4 regions of the Streptomyces sp. NPDC002386 genome follow, and region 4 is predicted to be linked to each of the others. Evidence: riboswitches for the same ligand, from Rfam matches in the RefSeq annotation. Region 4 holds a riboswitch; each other region holds the start of a gene.

Region 1 (4,269 bases), on a different contig from region 4:
CGGGCCGCGGTCTGCTCGCCGAGGGCGCGCAGTCTGGTGGTTGTGGAGAAACGGTCCCGGTCCTTGACGGCCATCTGGCTCTCCGCCTCCCCTTCCACGTGCGTACGTCCCCGCACACGGTACGGGACCGGGTACGGGGACGTACGTACGACTGGCTGATACCCGGGCCGTCCTGTCCGGATGGGCCCGGCGGGGGTCAGCCCTTGGAGACCTCGGTGTGACCGCGGAAGCGCGGGAAGGCGCTGCGGCCGGCGTACACCGCGGCGTCGTCGAGGATCTCCTCGATGCGCAGGAGCTGGTTGTACTTGGCGACGCGCTCGGAGCGGGCCGGGGCGCCGGTCTTGATCTGGCCGCAGTTGGTGGCGACGGCCAGGTCGGCGATGGTGACGTCCTCGGTCTCGCCGGAGCGGTGGGACATCATGCACTTGAAGCCGTTGCGCTGGGCTAGTTCGACGGCGTCCAGGGTCTCGGTGAGCGAGCCGATCTGGTTCACCTTGACCAGCAGGGCGTTGGCGGCGCCCTCGTCGATGCCGCGGGCGAGGCGCTCGGGGTTGGTGACGAACAGGTCGTCACCGACGAGCTGGACCTTGTCACCGAGCTTGTCGGTGATGATCTTCCAGCCGGCCCAGTCGTCCTCGAACAGCGGGTCCTCGATGGAGACGAGCGGGTAGGCCGCGACGAGCTCCTCGTAGTACTCCGTCATCTCGGCGGCGGAGCGCTCCTTGCCCTCGAAGAGGTACTTGCCGTCCTTGTAGAACTCGGAGGCGGCGACGTCGAGCGCGAGGGCGATCTGCTCGCCGGGCGTGTAGCCGGCTTCCTTGACGGCCTCGAGGATGAGGTCGAGGGCCTCGCGGTTGGAGCCGAGGTTCGGGGCGAAGCCGCCCTCGTCGCCGAGGCCGGTGGACAGGCCCTTGCTCTTCAGGACCTTCTTCAGGGTGTGGTAGACCTCGGTGCCCCAGCGCAGCGCCTCGGAGAAGGACTCCGCGCCGATCGGGGCGATCATGAACTCCTGGATGTCCACGTTGGAGTCGGCGTGCGAGCCGCCGTTCAGGATGTTCATCATCGGCACCGGCAGCAGGTGCGCGTTCGGGCCGCCCAGGTAGCGGAACAGCGGCAGGTCGCTGGCCTCGGACGCGGCGTGCGCGACGGCGAGGGAGACGCCGAGGATGGCGTTGGCGCCGAGCGAGCCCTTGTTGTCGGTGGCGTCCAGGTCGAACATGGCCTGATCGATCAGGCGCTGCTCGGTGGCGTCGTAGCCGACCAGCTCGGGGCCGATCTGCTCGATGACGGCGAGGACGGCCTTCTCGACGCCCTTGCCCTGGTAGCGGTTGGGGTCGCCGTCACGGAGCTCGATGGCCTCGAAGGCACCGGTGGAGGCACCGGACGGAACGGCGGCACGACCCGTGCTGCCGTCGTCGAGGCCGACCTCGACCTCGACCGTGGGGTTGCCTCGGGAGTCCAGGATTTCCCGGGCTACGACGACGTCGATGGACGGCACGAGCATCTCCTTCTTGGATGTGACGCTGGAAGTGCGGGGCGGGGTGCCTTACGGCTCTGCCTTGCGACTAGAGCCTAACCGTCCCAGGGGCGTCGGCCACCGACCGACCGTCCCGTGGACAGGGAGACGGTACCCATTGTTCCTGCCCGGAACAAAGGGGTTCGGGGGAGGTATCGCGAACCGGAACGGGAAGGGCCGGGAAAACACAGCCCCGCCCCGGTGCGTACGGGGGAACACGCACCGGGGCGGGGAGCCCGTGGGGGACGGGGGGAACGGCCCTCACTCGGCCTTCGGCTTGGGGGACGGCCTCGTGAGGGCACTGTGGTTCCGGTCGGAGCCAGGTGTCACTTCAGGTGCAGCTGCTGGCCCGGGTAGATGAGGTCGGCGTCCTCGACGATGTCCTTGTTCAGCTTGAACAGCTGCTGCCAGCCGCCGTCGACCTTGTGCTTCGCGGCGATGGTGCCGAGCGTGTCGCCCTTGACCACCTTGTACTCGCCGTCGCCCTTCTTGACCTTCTTGCCGGTCGGCGTGGTGACGGTCTTCTTCGCGCCGGCGGCCGGACGCTCGCTGGAGCGGGAGGCGGCCTGCTGGTCGGTGGAGCGGGAGGCGGCGCTGCCCGAGGAGGTGCTCTGCGAGGAGCCGCTCGGGGCGGAGCCGTTGTTGGGGGTGCTCGACAGGCCCGTGCCGCACACCGGCCATGCGCCCTTGCCCTGGGCGGCGAGGACCTTCTCGGCGACGGCTATCTGCTGGGCCTTGGAGGCCTGGTTGGCCTGCCCGGCGTACTGGGTGCCGCCGTAGGCGGCCCAGGTGGAGGCGGAGAACTGCAGACCGCCGTAGTAGCCGTTGCCGGTGTTGATGGACCAGTTGCCACCGGACTCGCACTGGGCGACGGCGTCCCACTCGGAGGTGGTGGCGGCGGAGGCGTTGCCGGCCGCCATCAGCGGGGCGGCGACGGCGGCACCGGTGACACCGGCGAGCGCGATGGCACGGGTGGCCTTGGACGGACGACGGTGCTTGCCCTTGGTGGAGAACAGCATGAATGGATCCCCTCACCGACGCCTGCGAGGTGAGCTGTCGGGTTCGGGCCGGTTGAGTTGCCCGGCCGCGGGCCCGCTTTCACGGGCCGCGGCTCCACCCCTAGCCGGTTCCGGCGCGAATCGCCGGTTCCGGCACTTACCTTGGGTCCCCCGCTCCTGCCTACGGCGCTTTACGCGACGACTGTTCCCGGACGGCCGCTGGCAGGATTCGGCGTTGCGACAGCCGGGGCTCGTGGTGACGAGCGGTCATGACCGTAGACAGGCGATCGAGGGAATTTCAAAGACGATCAGGGCTTCTGAGACTCATCCCACACTTTCACCGAAACGGACATCAGTGATCAATTCGGGCGTCAACTACCGCTGCTTTTGGCCCGTTTCGCTACCGACTTCCAGGGTCTGACCGGCGGAGACGCGGTTCGGGTCGGTACCGATGGCCTTCTTGTTCAGGGCGTAGAGCTCATGCCATCCGCCGTCCACGTCAAGGGAGTCGGCGATGGAGGCGAGGGTGTCACCCTCGCGCACGGTGTAGGTGTCCGCTCCGCGCGAGGCGTGCTTGCCCGACGACGTGACCTCCTGACCGTTTGTCACGCTTTCGTCCGCGATGTCGCCGCGGTGACGTCCACCACTGCCGAGCGCCCCGGTGTCGACCAGGCTCCAAGAACCGCCGGTCTGCCATGAATTGTCCGAGTCCTCCACGGTGGGATCCGTGGTCGCGGACCCACTCCCCTGCGACTCCTCGGTGCGCAGAGAAGCGGATTTGTCGGACTTGGGGGTTTCCGGGTCCTTGTCCGACTTCTCTGTGCCGGCGTCCTCGCCCGCGTCCGAGGACGGCTTGCCGGCCGAGTCCGAGGAGGACTCGGGCGAGGCGGATGAATCCGGCAGACCGGACGAGTCGGAGTCATCGGCGGAATCCGACGGGTCCGTGGAGCCGGTGGCGCCGCCCGACCCGCCGTGGTCCGAGTCGGACTTCCCGGAGCCTCCGACGCCCGTGTCGACGTCCAGGGAACCGGAGTCGGCGGTCAGGCCGGAGAGCAGGGCGCACGTGGTCCAGGGCGTGGTGCCCTTGTCCGCGAGGATCCTCTCGGCGACGGCGATCTGCTGCGAGCGGCTGGCCTGGTCGGCGGTGGGGGCGTACTTGGTGCCGCCGTAGGCGGCCCAGTCGTCCTGGGGGATCTGCAGCCCGCCGTAGTACCCGTTGCCCGTGTCGGCGCTCCAGGAGCCGCCGCTCTCGCACTCGGCGACCTTGTCCCAGGTGGTTCCGTCGGCCGCGTTGGCGCTCGCGGCGCCGAGGAGCGGGATGGCGATGGCGGAGCCGGTCACTCCGGCCGCGACGAGAAGAGCCGGAGCCTGACGGGGGCGACGGTGACGACCGTTCCCGGAGAGCATGCGGAAGCCTTTCGTGCGACAGCGGGACCGGCGCGGCGCCCAACGCTCGGGCCGCGCTGATGGGTGAACGTATAGGCATACGATCACTTGTCACAAGTTCATGCCGCACAGATCACGTGAAGATCACAGAGTTGAACGTCCTTCATGTTCAAGGTTGTACGACCTGCTCCGCGACCGGGGTGAACTCCACGGGCAGGGTGCGCAGCCCGCGCATGATGAGGCCGCCGCGCCAGCGCAGATCGGCCGGATCGGCCGCGAGCCGCAGGTCGGGGAGGCGGGTGAGGAGCGTGGCGAGCGCGGTGCGGCCCTCCAGGCGGGCCAGCGGGGCGCCGAGGCAGTAGTGGATGC
Region 2 (4,269 bases), on a different contig from region 4:
CGCTTCGACGACGACGGACTGGCGATCACCCTGCACTACCGGATGCGCGGCGACGTCGTGGAGCGCCGGGTCACCCTGGAGAACGGCGGGCACGCGCGCGTGGAACTGCTGCGCGCCGACGCCGCCACCTGGACCCTGCCCGACCGCGACGGCTGGCGACTGTCCCAGCTGCACGGCCGCTGGGCGGCCGAGTCCCTGCTCACCCGCGCGCCGCTCACCCACGGCGAGAAGGTCATCGGCAGCCGCCGCGGCCACACCGGCCACCAGCACCTGCCCTGGGTCGCCCTCGACACCGACGCCACCGAGGAACGCGGCGAGGTCTACGGCTGCGCGCTCGGCTGGTCCGGCTCCTGGCGGATCGCCGTCGCCCAACTGCCCGACGCGCGCGTGCAGATCACCGGCGGGGCCGGCCACGACGACTCGGGCCTGCTGCTCCTCGCACCGGGGGAGTCCTACACCACCCCCGTCTTCGCGGGCCTGTGGAGCGACGGCGGTTTCGGCGGGGCCAGCCGGACCTGGCACGCCTACCAGCGCGCGCACGTGATCCCGGACGCCGAGCGGGACCGGCCGGTGCTGTTCAACTCCTGGGAGGCCACGTTCTTCGACATCTCCGAGGAGCAGCAGGCGGCGCTCGCGCGGCGGGCGGCCGGCATCGGCGTCGAGCTGTTCGTCGTCGACGACGGCTGGTTCGGCGCCCGCACCAGCGACCGGGCCGGACTCGGGGACTGGACGCCCAACCCCGACCGGTTCCCGCACGGCCTCAAGCCCCTGGCCGACCAGGTGCACGGCCTGGGCATGGGGTTCGGCGTCTGGGTGGAGCCCGAGATGGTCAATCCGGACAGCGACCTGTACCGCGCCCACCCGGACTGGGTGCAGTACCAGCCGGGCCGCAGGCGGACGGAACTGCGCAACCAGCTCGTTCTCAACCTCGCCCGCGAGGACGTCCAGGAGTATCTGTGGGAGCGGCTGGACACCCTGCTGTCCGGTGCCCCGATCGACTACGTGAAGTGGGACTTCAACCGCTGCTTCACCGACGCCGGCTGGCCGGGGGAGCCGTATCCGCAGCGCCTGTGGATCGACCACGTCCGCGCGCTGTACGCCCTGCTGGACCGGCTGCGTGCCGCCCACCCCGGAGTCGCCTTCGAGTCCTGCTCGGGCGGCGGCGGCCGGATCGACCTCGGGGTGCTGGGACGCACCGACCAGGTGTGGACCTCCGACAACACCGATCCGCTCGACCGGCTCGCCATCCAGCACGGGTTCAGCCAGCTCCATCCCGCGCGCGTGATGGCCGCCTGGGTCACCGACAGTCCGAACACCCAGCTCAACGGCAGGGTGAGCACCCTGCGCTTCCGGTTCGTCAGCTCCATGGCGGGCGTTCTCGGGGTCGGCGGCGACCTCACGGAGTGGACCGACGACGAGCTGGCCGAGGCCCGGCGGTGGGTCGCCCTCTACAAGGAGGTCAGGCCGCTCGTCCAGCGCGGCGAGCTGTACCGGCTGCTGCCCCCGGCGGGAGGTCTGAGCGCCGTCCAGTACGTTCTCGATGACGAGACGGTCGTCCTGGCCTGCCTCCAGGCGCAGAGTTACGGAGAGCCGGTGCCCCGTGTACGGCTGCGCGGCCTCGATCCGACGGCATCGTACGAATGCCGCGAAACGGGCGAGGTGCACCGGGGTGCGGTACTGCTGCACCACGGGCTGACGACCGGACTGCGCGGCGACCTGGACGCGGCAGTCATCCGCCTGTGTCGCATATGACTCCTATGTCCCGATTGGTGCCTTCGTTGTAATTCGGCACGGAATAAAGGCGACTGGGGGAGCGCTGCGTGAGGAGCGTCATAACCGTGACCGTCCGCTGTTCGTCATGTCCACCTAATTCCCGGAGCGCAACGGGAATTTGAACTCGCGGGGCGGGCCGGAATTCACGCACGGTGACCGAGAATTTCCTATTTGGATCTTCTGGCACCTGAACGCCGGGAATCTGTCGCTTGTTTCCCCGCGTTCCGCTCGCTTACGTTCGCCAGCAATCCGGACGGAACGCCGAATCCTGCCGCCGCCCGGAGTCCCACACACATGACCCGTGCACGGCAGGAGCGGGGGACCCATCAGGTACGACTGCCTGTCCCGGTCTCCGCGACAGGCTCGGGGTGCAGCCGCGCACCGCGCGGCCGGGCAGCTCCAGCCCGAACCCGACAGCTCACCTCGCAGGCGCCGGAGAGGAATGCGTCATGCCCGCGAAGGGTAAGCACCGCCGCCCCAAGTCCCGGCGATTCACCCGCTCCGTCGCCGTCGCCGGAACCGGTGGCGCCGCACTGGCCCTGCCCCTGCTGGGTGCCACCGGAGCGCACGCCGCCACCGCGCAGCCCGTCTCCGGAAAGGCCGTGCAGTCAGTGGCGCAGGCGTCGGCCGGCAAGACCGCCGCGCAGAACGCCTCCGGCGTACGCACCTACACGGTTAAGTCCGGCGACTGCCTCGCGAAGATCGCCGGCGAGCAGCATGTCGGCGGTGGCTGGCACCGGCTCTACGCGGACAACCGGCAGGCCGTCGGCGAGAACCCGGCGCTGATCCACCCGGGTCTGAAGCTGTCGCTGGGCAGGAAGGCCGCCGCTCCGACCCGCGCCCAGACCCCCGCCCCGGCGCGGTCCGCGCAGCCGTCACAGGCCCGGGCGCAGGCCCCGGCGAAGGCCGCACCGGCCGCCCCCGCCACCCAGTCGTCCCCGGTGGCCCGGGCCACCCAGGCCGCCGCCCCGGCCGCCCCCGCCACCCAGGCCGCCCCCGCCACCGGCTACACCCTCCCGGTCGCCGCCCCCACCATCGGCACCGCCTACCACGTAGCGGGCAGCATGTGGTCCAGCGGCTACCACACGGGCGTCGACTTCGTCGTCCCCACCGGCACCCCGCTGAAGGCCGTCGCCGCCGGCACCGTCGTCTCCGCCGGCTGGGGCGGCGCGTACGGCAACCAGGTCGTCATCAAGCTGAACGACGGCTACTACGCCCAGTACGCCCACCTCTCCCAGCTCTCGGTTTCGGCCGGCCAGACCGTGACCCCCGGCCAGCAGGTGGGCCTGTCCGGCGCCACCGGCAACGTGACCGGTCCGCACCTGCACTTCGAGATCCGCACCACCCCGGAGTACGGCTCGGACGTGGACCCCGTCGGCTACCTCCGCTCGCACGGCGTCGCCCTCTGAGCCGTCCGGGCCGAGGGACGCCCTCCTCGACACCACCTGCCTGACACGGCTCCGAAGGCCGGACCCACGATCCCCGGGTCCGGCCTTCGGTGTGTCCGGACGACCCCCGTACCGGCCGTATTCCTGGGTTGGCAAACTCTTTAAGGGTGTCTCATCTCACCGCTCGTCAACCCCTGCCTACGGTCGCGTAGGTCACATCCGAAGGTGAATCATGGTCCGACGTGGCAGACGATTCGAAGAGTGACAACACATCAGTGATCGGGTCGTACGTGGCGGTGGGGGACAGCTTCACCGAGGGCGTCGGCGACCGCGGGCCCGACGGGGCGTTCGTCGGGTGGGCCGACCGGTTCGCGGTCCTGCTCGCCGACCGGCGGCCCGAGGGCGACTTCAACTACACCAACCTCGCGGTCCGCGGGAAGCTGCTCGACCAGATCGTCGAGCACCAGCTCCCGAAGGCCGTCGAAATGGCCCCGGACCTCGTCTCCTTCTGTGCGGGTGGCAACGACATCATCCGGCCGGGCACCGACCCCGACGAGGTGGCCGAGCGCTTCGAGCGCGCCATCGCGGCGCTCGCGGCGGCCGCGGGCACGGTGATGGTGACGACCGGCTTCGACACCCGGGGCGTGCCGGTGCTCAAGCACCTGCGCGGCAAGATCGCCACCTACAACGGGCACGTGCGCGCCATCGCCGACCGTTACGGCTGCCCCGTGCTCGACCTGTGGTCCCTGAGGTCCGTCCAGGACCGCCGGGCCTGGGACAACGACCGGCTGCACCTCTCGCCCGAGGGGCACACCCGCGTGGCGCTGCGGGCCGGCCAGGCCCTCGGCCTGGAGATCCCGGCCGACCCGGAGCAGGCCTGGCCGGCGCTCCCGCCCCGGGGCACCCTGGAGATCCGCCGGGACGACGTCCACTGGGCCCGTGAGTACCTCGTCCCGTGGATCGGGCGCCGGCTGCGCGGCGAGTCCTCCGGGGACCACGTCACGGCGAAGGGCGCGCTGTCGCCCAACGACATCAAGATGCGCATCGCGGCGGTCGCCTGACCCCGCGCGCGGCCTGACCGTGCCCCGTACCGCGATCCCGGCGGTGC
Region 3 (4,269 bases), on a different contig from region 4:
GCGCGAAGAAGCGGTAGTACTTCGACTCGTCCGAGACCTGCTCGTAGAAGCTGACCAGGCGGTCGGCGTCGTCAACGGTGATGGGCCTGATGCGCGCGGTGCCCCCGTCGCGCAGCACCACGTCCGCCTCCCAGTGAGCGGGGTACTCGTGCCGGTCCTGCCGGTCCGCCGGGCTCTGCATGGGCCCCAGGGTACGGCTCGCGTACGGCGACGTCGCGAGGCAGTCTGTGGAGGACGACAAGCCGGACCGAGGCCGCGGTCCGGCGGCACCGGCGGCGGGACACAGGTCCGCCCGGGGCACGCTTCACGATATGGGAAACTGGTCTAGACAACCTGAACACCGAAGGGCAGCAACACATGGCTGAGCGCCGCGTCAACGTCGGCTGGGCCGAGGGCCTCCACGCCCGCCCCGCTTCCATCTTCGTCCGAGCCGCCACGGCCACAGGCGTCCCGGTGACGATCGCCAAGGCCGGGGGCAACCCCGTCAACGCGGCCTCCATGCTGGCCGTCCTGGGTCTGGGCGCCCAGGGCGGCGAGGAGATCGTCCTCGCCTCCGACGCCGAGGGCGCGGACGTCGCCCTGGACCGGCTGGCGAAGCTGGTCGCCGAGGGCCTCGAGGAACTGCCCGAGACGGTCTGAGCACCGGACCACGGGAAATACCGGAGCCGTGCCGCCCTTTCCGGGCGGCACGGCTCCGCCGTTTCGGCGGCCAATTGGGCCGCGCGGGAAATTCGGGCAGCGGAAATACCCCGTCACGAAATTTCCCCCTCTTTGTATACGGCCCACGTGTTAATGCCGCGGGCCCGACATGTTTACGGCATGTTGCGAAGTCCTCACACGGTCCGGGCGCGCGGCGGGGCTCTCGCCGCCGGAAAAGCGCAGCCGGTGCGCGACCGTCGAGCGCTCGGTGTGCAGCGCCGTGAGCGCACGCGCGCGTTCGCCGTCGCCGCGCGCCACCGCGTCCACGATCGCGCCGTGCTCGGCCCAGGAGTCCACCGGGCTCGGCGGGGCCGCCACCGCGTACATCCAGGCGATCTTGTGCCGGAGCTGGGTCAGCATCGAGGTCAGCGAGGGACTGCCGGAGGCCTGGGCGAGCGTCTCGTGGAACCAGCCCCCCAGGGCGCGCAGATCCTCGCTGTTGCCCCTCCTGGCCCGTTCCTGCCCCAGCCTGACCAGGCCGCGCAGCACCTTCAGATGCGCCTCGGTGCGCCGCTGGGCGGCCCGGGAGGCGCCGAGCGGCTCCAGGAGCACGCGCATCTCCAGCAGGTCGGCGGCCTCCTGCTCGGTCGGCTCGGCCACGCACGCGCCCGCGTGCCGCCGCGTCACCACGAAGCCCTCCGCCTCCAGGGTGCGCAGGGCCTCACGGACCGGGACGCGCGAGACGCCGTAGCGGCGGGCCAGGACTTCCTCGGTGAGCCGGCCGCCGCGCTCATGGACACCCGCGACGATGTCGTCCCGGATCGCCGTGCACACCGAGTGCGCCGGAATACGCATGACCGACCTCCGCTTTGATCCCCGTTCAACGCCGGCGATGGACGTGTTGATCCGTGACTCTATTCCACGGGAGCGGAATTTCCGACGGCGGGTCGGAATCCATGCATATTTTTTGGCCGACCGTTCCCTCGGGAACCGCAGAAAACGCGAAAGCCCCGGCTCGGTGAGCCGGGGCTTTCGGATGTCCGCGCGGAAGGGGTCAGACGTGCACGCCGTGCTCGCGGAGGTAGGCGATGGGGTCGACGTCCGAGCCGTAGTCGGGAGAGGTACGGGCCTCGAAGTGGAGGTGCGGGCCGGTGACGTTGCCGGTCGCGCCGGACAGGCCGATCTGCTGGCCCGGAATCACCTTCTGGCCCACCGTGACGCCGATGGACGACAGGTGGCCGTACTGGGTGTACATGCCGTCGGCCATCCGGATCACGATCTCGTTGCCGTAGGCCCCGCCCCAGCCGGTGGAGACGACGGTGCCGGCGCCGACCGCGTGCACGGAGGTGCCGCTGGCGGCGTGGAAGTCGATGCCCGTGTGCGAGCCGGAGGACCACAGGGAGCTGCTGGCCTGGTAGGCCGTGGAGACGTACGAGTGCACGATCGGGGCGACGAAGGCGTTCAGGCGCTTGCGCTCGGCCTCGCGGGCGGCGCGCGCCGCGGCCTCGCGTTCCTTCTTCGCCTCCGCGGCGGCGGCCTTGGCGGCGGCCTCCTCGGCGGCCTGCCGTTCGGCGGCCTGCGTCTGGGCGGCGGCCTGCTCGTCGATCTGCTCGGCGACCTCGTCGCTCACACTGATCACCGGCGTGAGGCCCGTCTGCTCGACGGGCTGCTCCGCGGCGAGCGCCGGGGAGGCGGCGAGCGTGCCGATGACACCGGTGGTGGTGAGGGCTGCGACACCGGCCGCCTGGGCGGTGGTGCGCTTCACGCGGCCGGGCTTGCGGTGCTTCCCGGAGGCGCACATGAACGCCATGAAGTGGCTGGTCCTTTCCTTCCCTCTCGCCTACCGGGTTAGCTGACGGGTTCGGAGCAGGAAGGTCTCCTACGGACCCCCTCGCTCACGCGCGGGCGTCCGATTCACCCCAGGGACTGCGATGGGTCCCCGGCTCCCCTGGCTCGCGCCGTACGGGGACTCGGCGATGACTGTCCGGTGCCGCGGGCGCGGCGCACTGCCTGACGGACAGCCCGGAAGAAGCTAAGCGGCCCGGTCGTCGGCACCCAAACGGATCCGGGCTTTTGTAGCGCATCCCACAGGGCAGACGGGCAACCTCCGCCTCAATTCGGACATCTGGACAAGGGTGACCCACCCGTTTCGGGAAGGTCCGCGCACACGATGGGGACCTGACGGCCCGTCGGCCGCGAGGTCCCCACGCGCGCGTGTCGCCGTGCGGCCGCTACTCGGCGGCGACGACGGTGACTTGGCCGATGCCGAGCGCCTCCACGGGCTCCTTGATCTGCGCCGCGTCACCGACGAGGACCGTCACCAGACCGTCCACCGGGAAGGCGCTGACGACCGCCGCGGTGGCCTCGACGGTGCCGGTGGCCGCGAGCTGCTGATACAGCGTCGCCTGGTAGTCGTCGGGCAGGTGCTGCTCGACCTGGTCGGCCAGGGTGCTCGCGACGGCAGCAGCGGTCTCGTACTTCAGCGGTGCCACCCCGACCAGGTTCTGCACGGCGACGTCCCGCTCGGCGTCGGTCAGGCCCTCCGCCGCGAGGGTGCGCAGCACCTTCCACAGGTCGTCGAGCGCCGGGCCGGTGTTCGGGGTGTCCACGGAGCCGCTGATGGCGAGCATCGCGGCGCCGGTGCCGTCCGGCGCGGACCGCAGGACCTGCCCGAAGGCGCGCACGCCGTAGGTGTAGCCCTTCTCCTCACGCAGCACACGGTCCAGGCGGGAGGTGAGCGTGCCGCCGAGGCAGTACGTGCCGAGCACCTGGGCGGGCCACACCCGGTCGTGCCGGTCGGGTCCGATCCGGCCGATGAGGAGCTGCGTCTGGACGGCGCCGGGCCGGTCGACGATGACGACCCGGCCGGTGTCGTCGGCGGTCACCGGCGGCACCGGGCGCGGCTCGGCGGGGGTGCCGGTCCAGGCGCCCAGGGTGTCGGCGAGCAGGGCGTCCAGGTCGATGCCGGTGAGGTCGCCGACCACGACCGCGGTCGCCGTCGCGGGACGCACATGACGGTCGTAGAAAGCGCGGACCGCGGCCGCGTCGATCTTCTCGACCGTCTCCTCGGTGCCCTGGCGCGGGCGCGACATGCGCGCGGTGGCCGGGAACAGCTCCCGGGAGAGCTCCTTGGCGGCGCGGCGGGAGGGGTTGGCCAGCTCGTGCGGGATCTCGTCCAGCCGGTTGCGCACCAGCCGCTCGACCTCGCTCTCCGCGAAGGCGGGGGCGCGCAGGGCGTCGGCGAGCAGACCGAGCCCCTTGGCCAGGCGGGAGGCGGGCACCTCGAGGCTGAGCCGGACGCCGGGGTGGTCGGCGTGCGCGTCGAGCGTGGCGCCGGCCCGCTCCAGCTCGGCGGCGTAGTCCTCGGCCGAGTGCTTGTCGGTGCCCTCGGAGAAGGCCCGCGCCATGATCGTGGCGAGGCCGTCCAGGCCGGACGGCTCGGCGTCCAGGGGCGCGTCGAGCAGCACCTCCACGGCGACGACCTGCTGGCCGGGGCGGTGGCAGCGCAGCACGGTCAGGCCGTTGTCCAGCGTGCCGCGCTCGGGGGCGGGGAACGCCCAGGGCCTGGCCTCGCCCGGCTGCGGCTGGGGGTGGAAGTCCATCGGGGCGAGCTCGCTCACTTGGCCGTCT
Region 4 (4,269 bases):
GCCCCTGACGTCCCTGCGCACCACGCTCCTCACCGGCCTGGCCGCCCTGGCCGCCACCTATGTGGTGCACGCCCACTTCGGCCCCGGTCTGGACGTCAACACCGTCACCCAGGTCGTCACCGTGGCCACGGTCGCCCTGCTGGCCGTCGCCATCAACCGGGTCGTACGTCTCGGCGACCGCCGGCTCGCCTCCGTCCGGGAGATCGCCGAGGCCGCCCAGCGGGCCGTGCTGCCCGAGCCCGCCCCCCGCATCGCCGGTCTCGACATCGCGGCCCGGTACGAGGCGGCGCAGGAGGGCGCGTTCATCGGCGGCGACCTCTACGCGGTGCAGGACGGCCCGCACGGCGTACGGCTGGTCGTCGGGGACGTGCGCGGCAAGGGCATGGGGGCGGTCGCCGCCGTCGCCGTGCTGATCGGGGCATTCCGGGAGGCCGCCGAGCAGGAGGCCACGCTGGAGGCGGTGGCCGGGCGGCTGGAGCGGGCGCTGGCCCGCGAGGGCGCCCGGCGCGACGGGATCGACGCGCTGGAGGGCTTCGCCACCGTCGTCCTCGCCGAACTGCCGCACGGCGAGGGGGTGGTGCGGATCGTCAACCGCGGTCATCCGTCGCCCCTGCTGCTCCACGCCGACGGCACCCTGCGGGCGCTGACCGCGGACGAGCCCGCGCTGCCGCTCGGCATGGGCGAACTGGGCCGCCGGCCCGACCGCGCGGCCGAGTCCCGCTTCCCGGACGGCGCCACCCTGCTGCTCTTCACCGACGGACTCACCGAGGCCCGCGACGCCCACGGCCGGTTCTACGACCCGGTACGCCGGCTCGCCGGGCGCCGTTTCCCCGACCCGCGCACCCTGCTCACCCGGCTCGCCGCGGAGGTCAGGCGGCACTCCGGGGGCGGTATGGCGGACGACATGGCGCTGCTGGCCTTACGCCGCCCCGGGCCGATGTGACCAGGAGTGATCGGACGGGCGCCCTCCGCTTGCCCGCTGAGTCACCATCAAAAACCCGGTGACTCCTGAAAGCCGGTCAACTCGCCCGTTTTTCACGGACGTGCGGTGTACGTCCACCCCGGGGAACGTTAATGATCAAGCCGAACGGCTTGGAATCTCACAGGTGAGTCTATTAACGTTCGATAACGCAGCGCGGTCGTCCCAGCCGTCACAAGAGACGGCTCCGTGCGCACGCGCCGAATCCCGCGAGGGAACCGGGGAACCACCACCTTGGGGTGAATCACGCGGATGCCACCGTGAACCGATCCGGTTCCCGGTACGTATACGCGCGTAGGAGACCTTCCTGCTCCGAACCCGTCAGCTAACCCGGTAGGCGGAGGAAGGAAAGGAGTACGCCCGCGTGGCGTCCAACCGGCCTGCCCCCGAAGCCCCATACGTGCCCAGCCAGCCTGACACCGAAACATTCGTCTACGGCGGCTACCGCGCCGAAGAGGGCCCCTGGGAGGAGTGGAACCCCACCGAGGAGTCCATCCGCCCCGTACGCGGCCGGCACCGCGTCGCCAAGCAGCGCGGCGGCGGACTCGCTCGCAGCTCCACCGTCCTCGGCGTCGGCGTCATAGCGGCCGTCGGAGCGGGCGGCATGGCCAGCGCCCACACCGGCAAGCCCCCGGTGTCCATCTCCATGCCCGATCTGCCGTCCGTCGGCTCCCTGTTCGACGACGGCCCCTCCGGGGCGTCCGAGGCCACCACCGCCTCGCTCAGCACGGTCGGCACCACCACCGCCGCCGCCGCCGACACCGGCCAGGACGGCTCCGACGCGGGCGAGACCCTGCGCAGCCGGATCATGGCCCAGGCCGAGCAGCAGCAGAGCAAGGCCGACTCCAAGGCGGCCGCGGCAGCGGCGGCCGCCGCCGAGAAGCAGGCCGCCGACGCGGCCGCCAAGGCGAAGAAGGAAGCCGCCGCCAAGGCCGCCGAGGCCAAGAAGGAGGCGGAGGCCGCCGCCGAGAAGAAGGCCGAGGCGGAGCGGCTGGCCGAGCTGGCCAAGCAGTACACGCTGCCGACGTCCTCGTACACGATCACCTCGACCTTCGGCCAGGCCGGCTCGATGTGGTCCTCCGGCTACCACACCGGCCTCGACTTCGCCGCGCCCACCGGCACGCTGATCAAGGCCATCCACAGCGGCACCATCACCGAGGCGGGCTGGGCCGGCTCCTACGGCTACCGCACCATCCTCACCCTCGACGACGGCACCGAGCTCTGGTTCTGCCACCAGTCCTCGATCAGCGTCTCCGTCGGCCAGAAGGTCGGCACCGGCGACGTCATCGGCCGTGTCGGCGCCACCGGCAACGTCACCGGCCCGCACCTGCACCTGGAGGTCCACCCCGGCGGCGCGGCCACCGGCATCGACCCGATGGCGTGGCTGCACGGCAAGGGCCTCAACCCCTGAGCCCCACCCGGGCCTCCTGAACCCGCCCGGCACCCCGGACCGCTCTCCCGGCGGCCCCGGCACCACCCCTGGTGCCGGGGCCGCCGGCCGCGTTCACACACCGTTCGCGCGATCGCGGAATGGGCGGTACCGGAATGATCGTTGTAACAGGGCATGACTGCTTCCCCGCGCAAACTCGGCTCCTCCGACCTCGAGGTCTTCCCGCTCGCCCTCGGCGGCAACGTCTTCGGCTGGACCGCCGACGAGAAGGCCTCCTTCGCCGTCCTCGACGCCTACACGGCCGCCGGCGGCAACTTCGTCGACACCGCCGACTCCTACTCGGCGTGGATCGAGGGCAACGAGGGCGGTGAGTCGGAGACCCTCATCGGCAAGTGGCTGGCGGCTCGGGGCAACCGCTCCGACGTCGTCGTCGCGACCAAGGTGAGCCAGCACCCGGAGTACCAGGGGCTCACCGCGGCCAACATCAAGGCCGCCGCCGACGCCTCCCTGCGCCGTCTGGGCACCGACTACATCGACCTCTACTACACGCACTTCGACAAGCCCGAGGTGCCGGTGGAGGAGATCATCGGCGCCCTGGACGAGCTGGTGAAGGCGGGCAAGGTCCGGCAGATCGCCGCCTCCAACATCAGCCCCGAGCGGCTGCGGGCCTCCCTCGACTTCTCCGACCGCGAGGGCCTGGCCCGGTACGTGGCCCTCCAGCCCCACTACAACCTGGTCTCCCGCGACACCTACGAGGGTCCGCTGCAGGACCTCGCCGCCCGTGAGGGCCTCGCGGCGGTCCCGTACTTCGCGCTCGCCTCCGGCTTCCTCACCGGCAAGTACCGCCCCGGCACGAAGGTCGACAGCGCCCGCGCCGGCTCGGCCGCCAAGCACCTGGACTCCCAGCGCGGTCAGCGGGTGCTCACGGCACTGGACGAGGTCGCCGGCGCCCACGACGCGCCCGTCGCCACGGTCGCCCTCGCCTGGCTGGCCGCCCAGCCGACGGTCACGGCTCCCATCGCCTCGGCCCGCACGGTGGAACAGCTCCCGGCGCTGCTGGGCGTGGCGGAGCTGCGGCTCACCCAGGAGGAAGTGGACCGCCTGAACCAGGCCTCCGCCTGATTCCCGGCCGGGTGCCCGGCTAGGGGGCGTCTCCCCGATCTTCGTGGGTCCGCGACGCGGAGACGCCCCCTAGGGCCGGTACGGGTTGTACCCGGGGTACCGGGCCGGCGGCACGGGCGGGTTCCCGTACGGCGCCCCCGGGCCCCCGTACGGCGCCGCCGGGTTCCCGTACGGGGACCCCTGGCCGCCGTACGGCGCCGCCGGATGTCCGTACGGCACCGCGGGGTGCCCGTACGCCGTCGGGTGACCCTGCCCGTACGCCCCCGGGTGCCCGGCGGCGGGTGTCGCCGGATACCCGTACCGCGCCCAGTACGCCGAGGGCGCCGGCACCGGGGCCACCGTCCTGGCAGCCTGCTCCAGCGCCGGCCGGGCCACCTCCCGGCGCCGCCACAGTTCGGCGAGCAGCTCCTGCTCCCGCGCGGCGCAGTCGGCGCCGGCCCGTCCCCGCCGCCCCCGGTGCCGCAGGAAGGCCAGCGAGGTGGCGTACGCCTCGTACTGCGCGACCGCCCGCGCCGCGGGCCGCCCGCCGAAGTGGCGGCGGGCGTGGTCCCGGGCGGCGCGGCGCGCCCGCATCGACCCGAGGACGAACGGCTCGGCCGGCCCGAGCCACCCGGCGTGCACGTACGCCGGCAGCTCCTCCCGCACGGTCCGCAGCTCCCGCTGCCGGGTCCAGACCGCCAGCCAGGTCAGCAGCCCGAACGCGGGCACCATGAAGGCGGCGTAGACGGCGAGGAAACCGAACTGGCCGAAGGTCGCGGAGCCGTTCCACAGGGCGTGC

The links. A riboswitch is a leader RNA that binds a small molecule or an ion and turns the genes downstream of it on or off. The one in region 4 is predicted to bind cyclic di-AMP.
Region 1: another riboswitch for cyclic di-AMP. It lies ahead of ACWCPN_RS09150 (transglycosylase family protein); the one in region 4 lies ahead of ACWCPN_RS06995 (M23 family metallopeptidase).
Region 2: another riboswitch for cyclic di-AMP. It lies ahead of ACWCPN_RS30240 (M23 family metallopeptidase); the one in region 4 lies ahead of ACWCPN_RS06995 (M23 family metallopeptidase).
Region 3: another riboswitch for cyclic di-AMP. It lies ahead of ACWCPN_RS16005 (M23 family metallopeptidase); the one in region 4 lies ahead of ACWCPN_RS06995 (M23 family metallopeptidase).

What each region holds. Positions count from the first base shown of each region.
Region 1 is NZ_JBSFBX010000003.1:440,362-444,630, reverse strand. It holds gene ACWCPN_RS09160 (FtsB family cell division protein) at 1-74, opposite strand, end outside; gene eno (phosphopyruvate hydratase) at 197-1,504, opposite strand; gene ACWCPN_RS09150 (transglycosylase family protein) at 1,843-2,535, opposite strand; cyclic di-AMP (ydaO/yuaA leader) riboswitch at 2,540-2,713, opposite strand; gene ACWCPN_RS09145 (transglycosylase family protein) at 2,890-3,921, opposite strand; gene ACWCPN_RS09140 (cytochrome P450 family protein) at 4,070-4,269, opposite strand, start outside.
Region 2 is NZ_JBSFBX010000018.1:133,641-137,909, reverse strand. It holds gene ACWCPN_RS30245 (alpha-galactosidase) at 1-1,752, shown strand, start outside; cyclic di-AMP (ydaO/yuaA leader) riboswitch at 2,060-2,218, shown strand; gene ACWCPN_RS30240 (M23 family metallopeptidase) at 2,223-3,182, shown strand; gene ACWCPN_RS30235 (SGNH/GDSL hydrolase family protein) at 3,437-4,222, shown strand.
Region 3 is NZ_JBSFBX010000007.1:39,770-44,038, reverse strand. It holds gene ACWCPN_RS16020 (bifunctional acetate--CoA ligase family protein/GNAT family N-acetyltransferase) at 1-181, opposite strand, end outside; gene ACWCPN_RS16015 (HPr family phosphocarrier protein) at 358-639, shown strand; gene ACWCPN_RS16010 (GntR family transcriptional regulator) at 790-1,494, opposite strand; gene ACWCPN_RS16005 (M23 family metallopeptidase) at 1,694-2,449, opposite strand; cyclic di-AMP (ydaO/yuaA leader) riboswitch at 2,462-2,625, opposite strand; gene ACWCPN_RS16000 (M16 family metallopeptidase) at 2,871-4,259, opposite strand; gene ACWCPN_RS15995 (M16 family metallopeptidase) at 4,256-4,269, opposite strand, start outside.
Region 4 is NZ_JBSFBX010000002.1:615,927-620,195, forward strand. It holds gene ACWCPN_RS06990 (PP2C family protein-serine/threonine phosphatase) at 1-943, shown strand, start outside; cyclic di-AMP (ydaO/yuaA leader) riboswitch at 1,168-1,334, shown strand; gene ACWCPN_RS06995 (M23 family metallopeptidase) at 1,344-2,390, shown strand; gene ACWCPN_RS07000 (aldo/keto reductase) at 2,544-3,491, shown strand; gene ACWCPN_RS07005 (PrsW family glutamic-type intramembrane protease) at 3,561-4,269, opposite strand, start outside.